Regions from separate parts of the Janthinobacterium darwini genome, predicted to be linked through region 2. Evidence: predicted binding sites of a transcription regulator. Region 2 holds the regulator's gene; the other holds the start of a gene.

Region 1 (7,911 bases), on a different contig from region 2:
TCGACATTGCCGAAGCGCTGGCCAAAAAGCTGGGTTTGAAACTGAGCTTGCTGCCCTTTCCCGCCGGTGAAAACCTGAATGACGATTTGCGCAATATGGTGTGGAAGGGCCACTACCTCGGCTATGGTCCTGCCGATGTCATGTTGCATGTCCCGGTCGACAAGAAGTTGATGGCGGATAACGACAAGGTCGAGATTTTCGCCCCGTATTACGTGGAAACCGTGCGTCTGGCGCGCAGCGCGCAAGCCGTGCCGCAATTCGATGGCATCGCTTCGCTGGCCGGCAAGCGTATCGGCGTGGAAAAGGTATCGATCGCCGCCATGCTGATGCTGGGTGAAGACAATGGCAAGTACCGCGACGACGTGCGTATCTTCGACACGGCTGCCGAAGCCTTGCAGCAATTGCAGGCGGGCCAGCTCGACGCCGTGCTGGCGAATCGTTCGGAAATCGAGTCGGTGCTGAAAAGCGATTCCGCTTTCCCCTTGAGCGAGGTGGCGTTCGCCCGCTTGCCGCGTGCCGGCTGGGCCGTGGGTCTGGCTGTCAGCCGTCAGCAGCTCGACGTGGCCAAGTTGCTGCAGGCGGCCATGAACGAGATGGCGGCTAGCGGCGAATTGAAAGCCATCTTTGAGAAATATGGCGTGAAGGAAGCACGGCCGTAGCAGGCTATGTTGATATGCCAAGAAGCCCGCGCATTGGAAGATGCGCGGGCTTTTTTCTTAGAACGAATATTGCGCGCTGGCGCCCAGCAGCCAGTTACGGCCCGGCGCCGCTTCATAGTAGCGTTTGTTGCTGTCGCCAACGATGACGGAACCCACATAGGTCTTGTCGAAAAGATTGTTCAGGCGGGCAAATTCCTTGAAGCGCCATTTGCCCGCGTTTTGCTTGGCGTTGACCCTGGCATTGAACACCGTGTAGCCTGGCGCCGGTTTTTCGCTGTTGCTGTCTTCCGCGTAGATCTGGTTGCTGGCCACGCTTTCCAGTGCCGCGCCAAAACGGTCCAGCGTGTCTTTCCATGCCAGTTCCGCGAACAGGTTGGCGCTGGGTACGCCCGGCAAGCGGCTGCCTTCGCGCACGCTGCCGAAGGCCTGGTCATACACGGCGTGCAGGCTGGTCAGCGCCACTTTTGTCGTGAAGCCATACGGCAGGCTGGAGTCCAGCGACACTTCCATACCCTGGCGCAAGGTCTTGCCCCCATTACGGTAGCTGGTGCGCCCGCCGCTCGATTGATCGACCACCAGTTCGTCGCTGGTCTTGATCTGGAATAAGGCTGCATTCAGATGCGTGTTGCTATTGATCCTGGCTTTGATGCCCGCTTCCAGGTTGGTGCTGGTGGCCGGTTTCAGCTGGTAATTGAAGCCGCTGCCCGTGCCCGAGTAAAACAGTTCGTTCAGGGTGGGCGCCTCGAAGCCGCGTGCGGCGCTGGCGTAGACGTTGACGCTGGGCGTCAGCTTATACAGCAGACCCAGCACCGGTGTCGTGTGGCTGAACTCCAGGCTGCCACTGTCGTCGCCATTGCTGAGAAAGTGGTCGTTGACCGCCACTTTCATCTTGCTGTAGCGCACACCTGCGCTGAGCAGCCATGGGCCGCTTTGCCATTCCGCCTGGATATACGGATCGAGGCTGGAGACGACATCCTGCTCGTCGCGGCGCAGCTTGCCTTTTACGCCAAAGCCATTGCCAATGTAATTCTCATAGCCGGTGCGGTCATCGCTGGAGCGGCCGTAATCGATGCCGATGGTGGTGCTCAGCTTGCCGCCTGCCAGCTGGTTCACGTGCAGCCAGTTTGTATCGATGCCATAAAACTGGCGCTTGAAGTCAACCACGCCGCCGGAATGCTTGGGGGGCGCCTGGAAGCCCTTGTTGAAGGCCTGATATTGAATCACGTCACGGTTGCCGCCATACACGGTCACATGCAGGCGGTCCTCGCCGAACGCCTGTTCATAGGTGGCGCCGATTTGCTGGTGGTCGATGCTTTTGCGCGTGTTGTAGCGCTCGGCAAAGGTGCGCTTCGGGTTTTGCGTATCGCTGGTGTCGATTTCGCCTGCGCGCGGGTTGGCGGCAAACGTGGCCCAGGTGACGCCCAGGGGATCTTGCGTATTGCCCTGATGCAGGCTGTTGGCGACGATGGTCAGCTTGCTGTCTGCATTGGGCTTGACGTTGATCTTGCCGAAAGCCTGTTCGCGCGTGGCGGCGCTGTGGTCGCGGAAGCCGTCCGTGCGGAAGCGTGAGCCGTCGAGCACGTAGCCGATGCCGCCTGCCTGTCCTTGCGCCGTCAAGTCCACCTTGCTGGTGCCGTAGCTGCCGCCCGTCACATTCAATTCGACGGATGGGGGATTTTGCCCATCCTTGGAAAAGAGCTGGATCACGCCGCCCGAATGGTTGCCGTAGATGGCAGAAAATGGCCCACGCAGCACTTCGATGCGCTCCGCCGTGTCCAGGTTGAAGGTGGCGGCCTGGCCCTGGCCATCGGGCATGCTGGCCGGAATGCCATCGCTGATCAGTTTGACGCCGCGCACGCCGAAGGCCGAACGGGCGCCGAAGCCGCGTGAGGAGATTTGCAAGTCTTGTGCGTAGTTCTGGCGGTTTTGCACCACCAGGCCCGGCACGGCGGCCAGCGCTTCCGACGCGTTGACGCGGATTTGGCCCTCCTGGATGCGGGCGCTGTCGACTACATCGATCGAGGCCGGCACTTCCTGGCTGGGGTGGGCGATGCGGCTGCCGCTGACGACCACCATATCCATGACTTGTCCGGTGGCCAGGTCAGCGGACTCGGCGGCGAAAGCGTGGGGGGCGAGGGTGGCGCTGCCGGCGACAAACAGGCTGGCAATGGTGTTCAAGCGGAAACGATGCTGCATGCGGGTTCTCCAATGTGAATAAAAGCCTGCTTGGACGCGTGAGCGGCGCAGGTCTGCATAGTCTTATCAAGCAATATGCCTGCCATGTCTCCATTGGTGGGCTGAAATTATACGCGTGTCAGTGGCACGGCGTTTGCATGCAGCAATGTTCAGATGCGCCGATACCGCGCGCTTTCCCCTCGTTTTGCTATTGAAAAGGTGATTATGCCCAACTTCTTCTCGCGCTTGCGCCAGGTTTGCTGGCTGCTGCCTGTGCTCGCCAGCAGCGCCATCCAGGCCGCTCCGTTTGCCTATGTGCCCAATGAAAAATCGGGCACCCTGAGCGTGATCGACACGGCGACCGACCAGGTAGTGCGCCAGATTGCCGCAGGCAAGCGTCCGCGCGGCATCGCCGCCGACCCCACAGGACGGCAATTGTTTGTCACGGATGCCGCCAGCAGTGCCTTATTGCTGATTGACAATGAAGGCGGCGCGCCCCTGCGCACGGTGGCGCTGGGCAAGTCGCCCGAAGGCGTCAGCGCATCCCATGACGGTCGTTACGTGGCTGTGGCCGTCGAGGAAAACAATAGCGTGGCCTTGCTCGATGGCCAGACGGGTGTCTTGCTCGCCGACATCAAGGTGCAAGGGCGGAACCCGGAACATGCCGTGTTCAGCCCCGATGGGCGCTGGCTGCTGGTGAGCGCGGAAGAGGCCGAGCAAGTCGATGTCATTGATGTTGCGCAACGCCGCCAGGTCGCTTCCATCGCTGTCGGCCTGCGTCCGCGCGGCATTGGTTTCAGCCCCGATTCGGGCCGAGCCTATGTGGCGTGCGAACTGGTCAATGCCGTGTATGTGATCGACATGGCCGCGCGCAAGGCGATTGCCACCATTCCAGCGGGCAAGAATGCCAACGGTATCGCTGTCCATCCCAGCGGCAAGCAGGTGTATGTCTCGAACGGCACGGATGGCACGGTGATGGTGATCGATACGGCCAGCAATCAGGTCACGGCCACCATTCCCGTCGGCAAGCGCCCGTGGAATATGGCCATCACGCCGGACGGTGCCAAGCTGTACGTGGCCAATGGCCGCTCGAACAGCGTTTCCGTCATCGATACGGCCAGCGCGCGCAAGGTGGCCGATATTGCCGTGGGCGAATTGCCATGGGGCGTGGTGATTCGGTAGTGGCACAGGCGCAGGTGTTCCAGTCTGGCACACCTGTTCCATTGTGCAGCGGCGCAGGGGCGCAGCAACAGCACTGGCCCGGATTGGAACAGGGCGCCGCCACCTTGTTCAAAACCCAAACAGACCCACGCCCGCCTTTCATGCCCGGGGCAGGCGATGAAAAGCGGGCCGGGTTTGGCGCCACGCCCTTGTAAGCGGGGAAAAACCCGCTAAGTTTGTAGTGGGATGGCGAGCTGGCACGGCATTTGCGGAAGACTCCGTGTACTCACCCCATCTGTACCAGGACGTTTGATTTTAATTACAGCAATTCCATTCTAATTAACCCGATAGAGGACGACATGAATCTCGCAGACATCAGCAAACTGGGCGTAGCCAATCCCTTCAAACAACGCTATGACAATTACATCGGCGGCAAATTCGTTGCGCCAGTAAAAGGTGAATACTTTCCTAACATCACGCCCATCACGGGCTTGCCGTTTTGCGAAATCGCCCGTTCCACGGCGGAAGACGTCGAGCTGGCGCTGGACGCCGCCCATGCCGCCAAGGATGCCTGGGGCAAGACTTCACCTGCCGAGCGCGCCAACATCCTGAACCGCATCGCCGACCGCATCGAACAGAACCTGAGCCTGATCGCCACGGCGGAAACCATCGATAACGGCAAGCCGATCCGCGAGACGATGAATGCCGACATTCCGCTGGCCATCGACCATTTCCGTTACTTCGCCGGCTGCATCCGCGCGCAGGAAGGTTCCGTCGCGCAAATCGACGCGGAAACCTATGCCTACCACTACCACGAACCGCTGGGCGTCGTGGGCCAGATCATCCCGTGGAATTTCCCGATTCTGATGGCCGTGTGGAAACTGGCGCCAGCCCTGGCAGCCGGCAATTGCGTGGTCCTGAAACCGGCCGAGCAGACTCCCGCCTCCATCATGGTGTTGATCGAGCTGATCGGCGACTTGCTGCCACCGGGCGTGTTGAACATCATCAACGGTTTCGGCCTGGAAGCGGGCAAGCCGCTGGCGTCGAGCAAGCGCATCGCCAAGATCGCCTTCACGGGTGAAACGGGTACGGGCCGCTTGATCATGGGTTACGCCGCGCAGAACCTGATTCCCGTCACCCTGGAGCTGGGCGGCAAGTCGCCGAATATCTTCTTTGAAGATGTGATGGATGCTGACGATGATTATTTCGACAAGTGCCTGGAAGGCTTCACGATGTTTGCGCTGAATCAGGGCGAAGTATGCACCTGCCCATCGCGCGTGCTGATCCAGGAATCGATCTACGAGAAATTCATCGAACGAGCCTTGAAGCGCGTGGCCGCCATCAAGCAGGGTAATCCGCTCGACTCTTCCACCATGATCGGCGCCCAGGCGTCGCAGGAGCAGCTGGAAAAAATTCTGTCCTACCTCGATATCGGCCGCCAGGAAGGTGCCGAAGTGCTGGCCGGTGGCGAGCGCAATACGCAGGCAGGCGACCTGGAGGGTGGCTACTACGTGCGTCCGACCGTGTTCAAGGGCAACAACAAGATGCGCATCTTCCAGGAAGAAATTTTCGGGCCCGTCGTGTCCGTGACCACCTTCAAGGATGAGGCCGAAGCGCTGGCGATTGCCAACGATACCTTGTATGGCCTGGGCGCCGGCTTGTGGACGCGCGACGGTTCGCGCGCCTTCCGCATGGGGCGCGCCATCCAGGCGGGCCGCGTGTGGACCAATTGTTACCACCTGTATCCAGCCCACGCCGCATTCGGCGGCTACAAGCAATCGGGTATTGGCCGCGAAAACCACAAGATGATGCTCGATCACTACCAGCAAACGAAGAACTTGCTGGTGAGCTATAGCCCGAAAGCCCTGGGCTTCTTCTAAACCGGCACACGCGCCGCGCCCCTGGCCGGGCGCGGCGTGCAGAAAGGGATGCCATGAGTGCAGCAATTGCCCGGGTGGTCGCCACCGTAGCGGCGCTGGAAATGATGGACAAGTTGCGCCAGCGTCACGGACCGCTGATGTTTTTCCAGTCGGGCGGCTGCTGTGATGGCAGTGCGCCCATGTGTTATGCGCTGGGCGAGTTCGATGTCAGCGATACCGACATTTATCTCGGCAATTTGAATGGCACACCGTTTTACATGGGACTCGAGCAATTCGAGTACTGGGAGCATACCCAGTTGATTATCGATGTGGTCGATGGCAATGGCGGCATGTTTTCACTCGACAACGGCACAGGCAAGCGCTTCCTGACGCGCTCGCGCCTGTTCACCGATGAAGAGTGCGCCTTGTTGCATGCCCAGCCGCATGAACACGACAGAAAAAGCACCTGAGAGTTACACACACATACTAATAACAGAGGGAGATGATTGTGCAGAAAAAAATCATGGGGATCGTCGTCGGTTTGAGTGTCGCCTCGTTGGTCCAGGCGGCCGACGTGGGCAATGTCACCAGTGCCATGCTCGACAGCACGGCGAAGAATCCGTCTAGCGTCCTGTCGTTTGGCATGGGCACGCAGGGCCAGCGCTATTCGCCGTTGACGCAGATCAATGACAAGACCGTGGCCAAGCTGGTGCCGGCCTGGTCGTTCTCGTTTGGTGGTGAAAAACAGCGGGGCCAGGAATCGCAGCCGCTGATTCATAACGGCAAGATGTTTGTCACGGCCTCGTATTCGCGCATCTTTGCCGTCGACTTGAAAACGGGCGCCAAGCTGTGGAAATATGAACATCGCTTGCCAGACGGCATCATGCCATGCTGCGACGTGGTCAACCGCGGTGCCGCCCTGTACGGCAACCTGGTGATCTTCGGCACGCTGGACGCCTACCTGGTGGCGCTGGATCAAAACACGGGCAAGATCGTCTGGAAGGAAAAGGTCGACGACTACGCTGCCGGTTACTCGATGACTGCCGCGCCGCTGATCGCCGAAGGCTTGCTGCTGACGGGCGTATCGGGCGGGGAATTTGGCATTGTGGGCCGGGTCGAAGCGCGCAATCCCATGACCGGCGAACTGGTGTGGAGCCGTCCGACCGTGGAGGGCCACATGGGCCACCGCTACGACAAGGATGGCAAGGCGACGGATAACGGCGTGTCTGGCACCGTGAACAAGACCTGGCCGGGCGACCTGTGGAAAACGGGCGGCGCCTCGACCTGGATGGGCGGAACCTACGATCCGCAAACCAAGCTGGCCTACTTTGGCACCGGCAACCCGGCACCGTGGAATAGCCATTTGCGTCCCGGCGACAATCTCTATTCCTCGTCCACCGTGGCGTTGGACGTGAAGACGGGCCAGATCAAATGGGCCTATCAAAACACGCCGAACGACTCCTGGGACTTCGATGGCGCGAACGAGTTCGTCACCTTCGACATGGATGGCAAGCGTTACGGCGGCAAGGCTGACCGCAACGGTTTCTTCTATGTGATCGATGCAAACAACGGCAAGCTGCAAAACGCCTTCCCGTTCGTAAAGAAGATCACTTGGGCCAGCAGCATCGACCTGAAGACGGGACGGCCGAACTTCATCGCCGCCAACCGCCCTGGCGATCCGACCAAGGGTGAAGAGGGCAAGAAGGGCACGACGGTATTTTCCGCCCCGGCCTTCCTCGGCGCCAAAAATCAGATGCCGATGGCGTACTCGCCGCAGACCAAGCTGTTCTACGTTCCCGCGAATGAATGGGGCATGGACATCTGGAACGAGCCGATCAGCTACAAGAAGGGCGGCGCCTTCCTCGGTGCCGGTTTCACCATCAAGCCTTTGTTTGACGACTACATCGGCGCCATGCGCGCCATCGATCCGAAGACGGGCAAGATCGTTTGGGAAGTCAAGAACAATGCGCCGCTGTGGGGTGGCGTGATGAGTACTGCCGGCAATCTGGTGTTCTACGGTACGCCGGAAGGCTTCCTGAAAGCCGTCGACGCGAAGA
Region 2 (7,911 bases):
CCACGAGGCTTTCGCGCCGGCCCGCGTCGCCATACGAGACGTGGGCGCCGGCCAGTTGCGCTTCCTGCACCCGTTCCGGGTCCAGGTCCAGCGCGTGGTATTCGATTTTTTCCTCTGCCAGCAGGGTGGCCAGGCTTTGCCCGCTGCGCCCGAAGCCGGCGATCAGCACGTGTTTCTGCGACGCCATGGTGCGCGTGGCGATCTTCGTGAGGGCCAGCGATTGCATCATCCAGTCGTTGGCGGCCAGTTTCATGACGATGGCATCGGACTTGGCGATGAGGAAGGGCGCCACCAGCATCGACAGCACCATCGAGGCCAGCACCACCTGCACGACGAACGGGTCCATCAACTTGATGCCGCCAGCCAGGTTCAGCAGCACGAAGCCGAACTCGCCCGCCTGCGCCAGTCCCAACCCCGTGCGCAGGGCCACGCCGTTGCTGGAACCAAACAGCCGGGCCAGCCCCGCGATCAGGGCGAATTTCAGCAGCACGGGGCCGCACAGCAGCAGCAAGACCAGCCACCAGTTGTCGAGCACCACGCGGATATTGAGCAGCATGCCGACGGTGATAAAGAACAGGCCCAGCAGCACGTCGCGGAAGGGTTTGATATCCTCTTCCACCTGATGCTTGAATTCCGTTTCGGAAATGAGCATGCCGGCAACAAACGCCCCCAGGGCCAGCGACAACCCGGCCCGTTCCGTGATCCAGGCCGCGCCCAGCGTGATCAGCAGCAGGTTGAGCATGAACAACTCCTGCGAGCGGCGCTTGGCGACGATAGTCAGCCAGCCCCGCACCAGCTTCTGGCCGATGAAGAGGAGCAAAATGAGGACAAGCAGGGCCTTGCCGCCGGCCCAGGCCAGGGTTTCGGCCAGATTGTCGGAATCGCGGGTGAGGGCGGGAATCAGGATCAGCAGGGGCACCACGGCCAGGTCCTGGAACAGCAGGATGCCGATGATCTTGCGGCCGTGTTCGCTTTCCAGTTCCAGCCGTTCCGTGAGCATTTTGGAGACGATGGCCGTTGACGACATGGCCAGCGCGCCGCCCAGGGCGAAGGCGGCTTGCCAGCTCAGGTGGATGTAGGCGGACAGGTAGCGGCCGACGAACCAGCCGAAGACGACGGTGGCGATGATGGTGGTGACCACCTGCGCCATGCCAAGGCCAAAGACGATGCGCCGCATGGCGAGAAATTTGGGAAGCGAGAATTCGAGTCCGATGGAAAACATCAGGAAGACGACGCCGAATTCGGCCAGGGTGTGGCTGGCCTCGTTTTCCGCCGCCAGCCCCAGCGCGTGGGGGCCGATGACGATGCCGACAGCCAGGTAGCCCAGCATGGGCGGCAAATGCAACATTCTGAAAGCGACCACGCCCAGCACGGCGCTGCCGAGTAACATCAGGGTCAGTTCAAGCGAGGAAAACATGGGTTGCCCGGTGCGGTCAATGGAAATCGTTGTTTGTTGTGACTGGCAAGTTTTTTGCTTTCCTAATTCGTTTATACTTTGGGCATGAGTGTAACCCATGAAAAAACAATGCTGAAAGCTTTTGATCGAATTGACATGCAAGCGACGACCGAGCGCGCCGTCGCGTTGGCCCGCACCACCTTGCAGATCGAGTCCGACGCCATCGTTGCGCTGCACGCGCGCCTGGCCACGGACGACAGCGTGGGCCGCGCCGTGGCGATGTTGCTGCAATGCAAGGGGCGTGTCGTCGTCTCCGGCATCGGCAAGTCCGGCCATATCGCACGCAAGATTGCCGCCACGCTCGCTTCCACCGGTACGCCGGCCCTGTTCGTGCATCCGGCCGAAGCGGCCCATGGCGACTTGGGCATGGTCACTTCGGAAGATGCTTTTATTGCCATATCGTACTCCGGAGAATCGTCGGAATTGATGGCCATCATGCCCGTCGTCAAGCGCATGGGCGGCGTGCTCATTTCCATGACGGGTAAACCGAACTCCAGCCTGGCTCAGCTGGCCGACGTGCACCTGGATATTTCTGTTGAGAAAGAAGCCTGTCCGCTGAACCTGGCGCCGACGGCCAGCACCACTGTGACCCTTGCCCTGGGCGATGCGATCGCCGTGGCCTTGCTGGACTTGCGCGGCTTCAAGGAAGAAGATTTTGCCCGCTCGCACCCGGGCGGCGCCCTGGGCCGTCGCCTGCTCACGCATGTGCATGACGTCATGCGCAGCGGTGAACGGGTGCCCAAGGTGGCCGTGGACGCTTCCTTGCTCCAGGCGCTGGAAGAAATGACGAAGAAGGGCATGGGCATGACGGCCGTCGTCGATGCGGATGACCGTCCCGTGGGCGTGTTCACCGATGGCGACTTGCGCCGCATGTTCGAGCGCGTGCAGGATTTCACGCAAGTGGCGATCCGCGACGTCATGCATGCGCAGCCGCGCAGCATCGCGCCCGAACGCCTGGCAGTGGACGCCGTGGCCGTGATGGAGCAGTTCCGCATCAACCAGATGCTGGTCGTCGATGCCGGCGGCAAACTGGTGGGCGCCCTGCATATCCATGATCTGACGCAAGCGAAGGTGATCTGATGGACAGCGTTGCGGACAACCTGGCGCGGGCGGCCAAGGTCAAACTGATGATTTTTGACGTCGATGGCGTGCTCACCGACGGCAGCCTGCATTTCGGCCCGGATGGCGAGATGATGAAAACGTTTAATGTGTATGATGGCCTGGGCATCAAGCTGCTGCAGGAATCGGGCGTGCAGACGGCCATCATCAGTGCGCGCCGCTCGGCCATCACGGCGCGCCGCGCGCAAGACCTGGGCATTACCCATGTGCACCAGGGCGGTCATGACAAGCTGACACCGTTTCGCGAATTGCTGGCGCTGACGGGCTTGACGGAAGAACAATGCGGCTATATCGGCGACGATGTCATCGATGCGCCCATCCTGCGCCGCGTTGGCTTTGCCGTCAGCGTGCCAGGCGGGCGTCCGGAAGCGCTGGGCCTGGCGCACCATGTGACGCAAGCCGGCGGCGGCCGCGGCGCGGTGCGCGAGATCTGTGAATTCGTGCTGCGCGCCCAGAACAACTATGCGCGCGTCATGGCGCCGTTCCTGGAATGAGGCGTACCGCCTCGCCGCCAGTGATATTTGAAAGAGTGAATTCCTATGCGTAAGCCAGGAGGCGCCCATCGCTGGCGCATGATTTTTACCGTGCTGGGGGCAGTCGTCTTTGCGCTGGGCAGCTTTTGGCTGCTGGAAGTGATGAACAAGAATGGCCTGGACATCACGGCCAGCAAGCATCAGGATGAGCCAGACTATTTCATCACCAATTTCAGCCTGGTGCGCATGGACTTGACGGGTAAGCCCAGCTATATCGTGTCGGGCACCAAGCTCACCCATTTTCCGCTGGACGATTCATCCGATATCGACCAGCCTTTCGTGCGCAAACTGTCGCCAGGCATGCCGCCGATGAACATGAATGCGGAACTGGCGCATATCGACCAGGACAATACCCGGCTGCAACTGCACCGCAATGTCGTGATCGACCGCGTGGCCAGTCCGAAGTCACAGAACCTGACGGTCAAGACGGAAGCGCTGACGGTGTTCCCGGATGAGGAAAGAATGGAGACGAACGTGCCTGTCGATATCTTGACGGGCGCCTCGCGCATCAATGGCGTGGGCATGAAGGCCAATAACGCCACCGGCGTGGTGGAAGTGCAGAATGCGCTGCGCATGGTCCTCCCGCCGAAACCGCGCCCGGCCGCGGCGGCAAAATGACAGAATGAAACAAGGAAACCATACTATGAAGAACATCTTGCTATTGACTCTATTCTCGACCATTTGCTCGCTGGGCATCGTGGGCACGGCACATGCCGAGAAAGCCGATTCCGAGAAGGAAGCCATCATCACGGCTCGTAGCGGCCACGTCGATGACGTCAAGCAGGTGCGTACCCTGACGGGCGATGTGGTGCTGGTGAAAGGGACTCTGACCATGAAGGCGGGCCGGGCCCTGATCACGGAAGACCCGCAAGGCTACCAGTTCATCACTTTCTGGGCCGATCCTGGCAAGCTGGCCACCTTCCGCCAGAAGCGCGATGGCGCAGGCGACCTGTGGGTGGAGGGCGAGGCGGAGCGCGTGGAATACAACAACAAGACGGAAGTCGTGAAACTGTTTTCCAAGGCCAAGTTGACGCGCCTGGAAGGCACGAAGCCGACCGACGTGGCCAACGGCGCCTTCATCTCGTATGACAGCCGCAAGGAGGAATTTGCGATGGAAAATTCCGATAGCGGCACCAGCACCCCCGATGGCGGCAGCGTGCGCATGGTGATCCAGCCGAAGCCCAAGGCACCGGCGGCGGAGAAAGCGCCGGCCACGCCCGCGTCAGGAAATAAATAATGGACAATACTCGTTGCGGCAGCACCCTGATCGTTCGCGGGCTGCAAAAAACCTATGGCAAGCGGCAAGTCGTGCATGATGTCTCGCTGCAAGTCGAATGCGGAGAAGTGGTCGGGCTATTGGGGCCGAACGGCGCCGGCAAGACCACCTCGTTCTATATGATCGTCGGCCTGGTGCCGTCGGACGGCGGCAGTATCGATATCAGCGGCGTGGATATTTCCCGCCTGCCGATCCACCGCCGCGCGCAGATGGGCCTGTCGTATCTGCCGCAGGAAGCGTCCGTGTTCCGCAAGCTGACGGTGGAAGACAATATCCGTGCCGTGCTGGAAATCCAGACCGTCGAAGGCCGTCCCTTGAAGAAGGCCGAGATCGAGGAGCGCCTGGATAAATTGCTGGCCGACTTGCAGATTGAAAAATTGCGCGAGAATCAGGCGCTGTCGCTGTCTGGCGGCGAGCGCCGCCGCGTGGAAATCGCCCGCGCGCTGGCCACCGACCCCCGTTTCGTCCTGCTCGACGAGCCGTTCGCCGGTGTCGACCCCATCGCCGTGATCGAGATCCAGCGTATCGTGCGCTTCTTGAAGGAGCGCAATATCGGCGTCCTGATCACCGATCATAATGTGCGCGAGACGCTGGGTATCTGCGACCGTGCCTACATCATCAACCAGGGCTCGGTGCTGGCGTCGGGACGCCCCGACGACATCATCGCGAACGAGTCGGTACGCCGGGTCTATCTGGGCGAACACTTCCGTATGTGAGCCAATGAAACAATCATTGCAGCTGCGCACTTCGCAGCACCTGGCACTGACGCCGCAGTTGCAGCAATCGATACGCCTGTTGCAATTGTCTACACTGGAATTGCACCAGGAGCTGGAGCAGTTGCTGACGGACAATCCCTTGCTCGAACGCCTCGACGATCCGCTCGACCGTTCGCTGCGCCTGCTGTCCGACGGCGCCTTGAGTTCCACGGCCGCGCCGGCCGAAGCACCGCCCCAGCCGCCAGGCCAGGAGGCACCCGCCGCGCCGGCCGAAGCGGAAACCTTTGATGGCGAGGCTGGCGACAGCCCTGCCGCAGCGGAGGGCGGCGACAGCGACTGGAGCGAGGCGAGCAGGGGCAAGGCGCCCGACGACGAAGATTCCCGTCCGCAACTTGAAGCCCACCACTGCACCTTGCGCGAACACCTGATGGAGCAGATGCGCGTGACGGTGCTCGAGTTGCGCGACCGCGCGCTCGTCGAGCTGATCATCGACGCGCTCGACGACAATGGCTACCTGGAAGAGTCGCTCGACGACATCCTGGCGCGTTTGCCGGAAGAGCTGGAAATCGACGCTGACGAGATGCGTACGGCCTTGTCCCTGTTGCAAAGTTTCGATCCGCCCGGCGTGGGCGCGCGCAACGCGTCCGAATGCCTGGCGCTGCAAATCAAGCGCTTGCCGCACATCGCCATGGTGACGCGGCGCATGGCCCTCGTCATTGTGGAAAAACACCTGGCCTGGTTTGCCCAGCGCGATTTTAACAAGCTGAAAAAAGCCCTCGATTGCGATGATGAAGACTTGCGCGAAGCGCAGACGGTGATTCGCCAGTGCAACCCGCATCCGGGTGCCGTGTTCGCCTCGGACGTGTCCGATTACGTGGTGCCCGACGTCGTCGTCAAGCGCGCGCGCAATGGCTGGCAAGTCACACTGAACAACGACGTCATGCCTCGCCTGCGCGTCAACGCCATGTACGCCAACTTGCTCAAGCAGGGCAAGGGCGAGGGTGCCATGGGCGCACAGTTGCAGGAAGCCAAGTGGCTGATCAAGAATATGCGCCAGCGCTTCGACACCATCCTGCGTGTAGCGCAAGCGATAGTAGAAAGACAAAAGAACTTTTTCTCGCATGGGGCCGTTGCCATGCGCCCCCTTGTGCTCCGTGAAATAGCTGATACACTGGGTTTACACGAGAGTACTATCTCGCGCGTAACAACTCAAAAGTACATGCTGACCCCGCACGGCATGTTCGAGTTGAAATATTTCTTTGGTAGCCACGTCGCCACCGAAGCGGGGGGCGAAGCGTCATCGACGGCGATACGGGCATTGATCGTGCAACTGACAGGAGCAGAAGACCCTAAAAATCCTTTATCCGACAGTAAGATTGCGGACATGCTGGGGGAACAAGGCATGGTGATTGCGCGACGTACTGTTGCCAAATACCGGGAAGCGTTGAAAATTCCGCCAGTGAGCCTGCGTAAGTGTTTGTAAGTTTTTTTCGGTTCCTCTGCGGGCCGGATACGATGGACCGCACGAACCCGATCATCTTTAGGAGTGTGTATGAATCTCACCATCAGCGGACATCATCTCGAAGTCACACCAGCCATCCGTGAATACGTACAAACGAAGCTGGAACGCGTGAAACGGCATTTCGATCAAGTCATCGATATCGCCGTGATTCTGACCGTGGATAACCTCAAAGAGAAAGAAAAACGTCAAAAGGCCGAAGTCAATTTGCGTCTGAGTGGCAAAACTGTCTATGTGGAAAGTCTGGCGCACGACCTGTATGCCGCCATCGATATCCTGATCGACAAGCTGGACAGGCAAGTGATGAAGTACAAAACCAAAGTGCAAGGGCACGGTAAAGAGGCGATCAAGCATCTGCCAGACAACTCGGAAGAAGAATTCGCCGCCGCCTAAGCGGCCTGCGACTTTCAACTGGTTGTGATCAACTAAGGGCGCACATTGCGCCCTTTTTTGCGCCCGTAGCTGTTGAGCGCTATGTTCCCCTCACAGGCGCTAGAATGTGCCCGTTCTCACTTCTATTTACTTTGCCATGAGCGACTTCGTCCAGACCTCCATCCGCAACCGCACGGGCCACATCGTGCTCGACCGCCCCAAAGCCCTGAATTCCCTGTCGCTGGAGATGGTGCGCGCTCTGAGTACCGTTTTGCTGGCCTGGCGCGACGATCCGCAGGTGGACGCCGTGGTGATCCGTTCCAGCAGTGAGAAAGCCCTGTGCGCCGGTGGCGACATCCGTTTCTTTTACGATGCAGGCCTTGCCACACCGCAGGGCGGCAGTGCGTTGCTGGAAGATTTCTTTACGGAAGAATATGCTTTAAATCATGTAATCCACTTCTATCCGAAACCGTATATCGCCGTGATGGATGGCGTGGTGATGGGCGGCGGCATGGGCGTGGCGCAGGCAGGGCCTGGCAACCGCCTGCGCATTGTGACGGGCCGCACGCGCATGGCCATGCCGGAAGTCAATATCGGCCTGTTTCCCGACGTGGGCGGCAGTTATTTCCTGTCTCGCCTGGCCGGTCAGCTGGGCTTGTACCTGGGCTTGACGGGCTTGACGATCAACGCGGCCGATGCCTTGTACACGGGCCTGGCCGATGTGTACCTGCCCGAGGCGCAGATGGGGGCGCTGCTGGCCCTGTTCGAATCGACGCCAGGCCAGGGCTTGCCGGTCGCCATCAAGGCCCTGGCAGCGCCGTTCCAGGCCCAGGTGGGCGTTTCTGCGCTGACCATGGCGCGCGCGGCGCTGGACCGCCATTTCGGCGCTGGCTCCGTCGCTGCCATCATGGCTTCGCTGG

What was found. The regulator sigma-54, encoded in region 2, starts transcription at its own class of promoters, with help from an activator protein. The targets are predictions, from matches to a motif close to TGGCANGNAANCTGCTTT.
Region 1: the regulator sigma-54 is predicted to act here: its motif matches at 2,978-2,995, upstream of ACQ4WZ_RS26850 (beta-propeller fold lactonase family protein).

What each region holds. Positions count from the first base shown of each region.
Region 1 covers NZ_JBNYXX010000009.1:6,958-14,868, forward strand. The annotation lists gene ACQ4WZ_RS26840 (substrate-binding periplasmic protein) at 1-659, shown strand, start outside; gene ACQ4WZ_RS26845 (TonB-dependent receptor family protein) at 717-2,855, opposite strand; gene ACQ4WZ_RS26850 (beta-propeller fold lactonase family protein) at 3,060-4,016, shown strand; gene adh (aldehyde dehydrogenase) at 4,355-5,875, shown strand; gene ACQ4WZ_RS26860 (DUF779 domain-containing protein) at 5,929-6,324, shown strand; gene ACQ4WZ_RS26865 (PQQ-dependent methanol/ethanol family dehydrogenase) at 6,378-7,911, shown strand, end outside.
Region 2 covers NZ_JBNYXX010000005.1:74,715-82,625, forward strand. The annotation lists gene ACQ4WZ_RS23565 (monovalent cation:proton antiporter family protein) at 1-1,417, opposite strand, end outside; gene ACQ4WZ_RS23570 (KpsF/GutQ family sugar-phosphate isomerase) at 1,502-2,536, shown strand; gene ACQ4WZ_RS23575 (KdsC family phosphatase) at 2,536-3,069, shown strand; gene lptC (LPS export ABC transporter periplasmic protein LptC) at 3,115-3,726, shown strand; gene lptA (lipopolysaccharide transport periplasmic protein LptA) at 3,752-4,345, shown strand; gene lptB (LPS export ABC transporter ATP-binding protein) at 4,345-5,100, shown strand; gene ACQ4WZ_RS23595 (RNA polymerase factor sigma-54) at 5,105-6,583, shown strand; gene hpf (ribosome hibernation-promoting factor, HPF/YfiA family) at 6,653-7,012, shown strand; gene ACQ4WZ_RS23605 (enoyl-CoA hydratase/isomerase family protein) at 7,149-7,911, shown strand, end outside.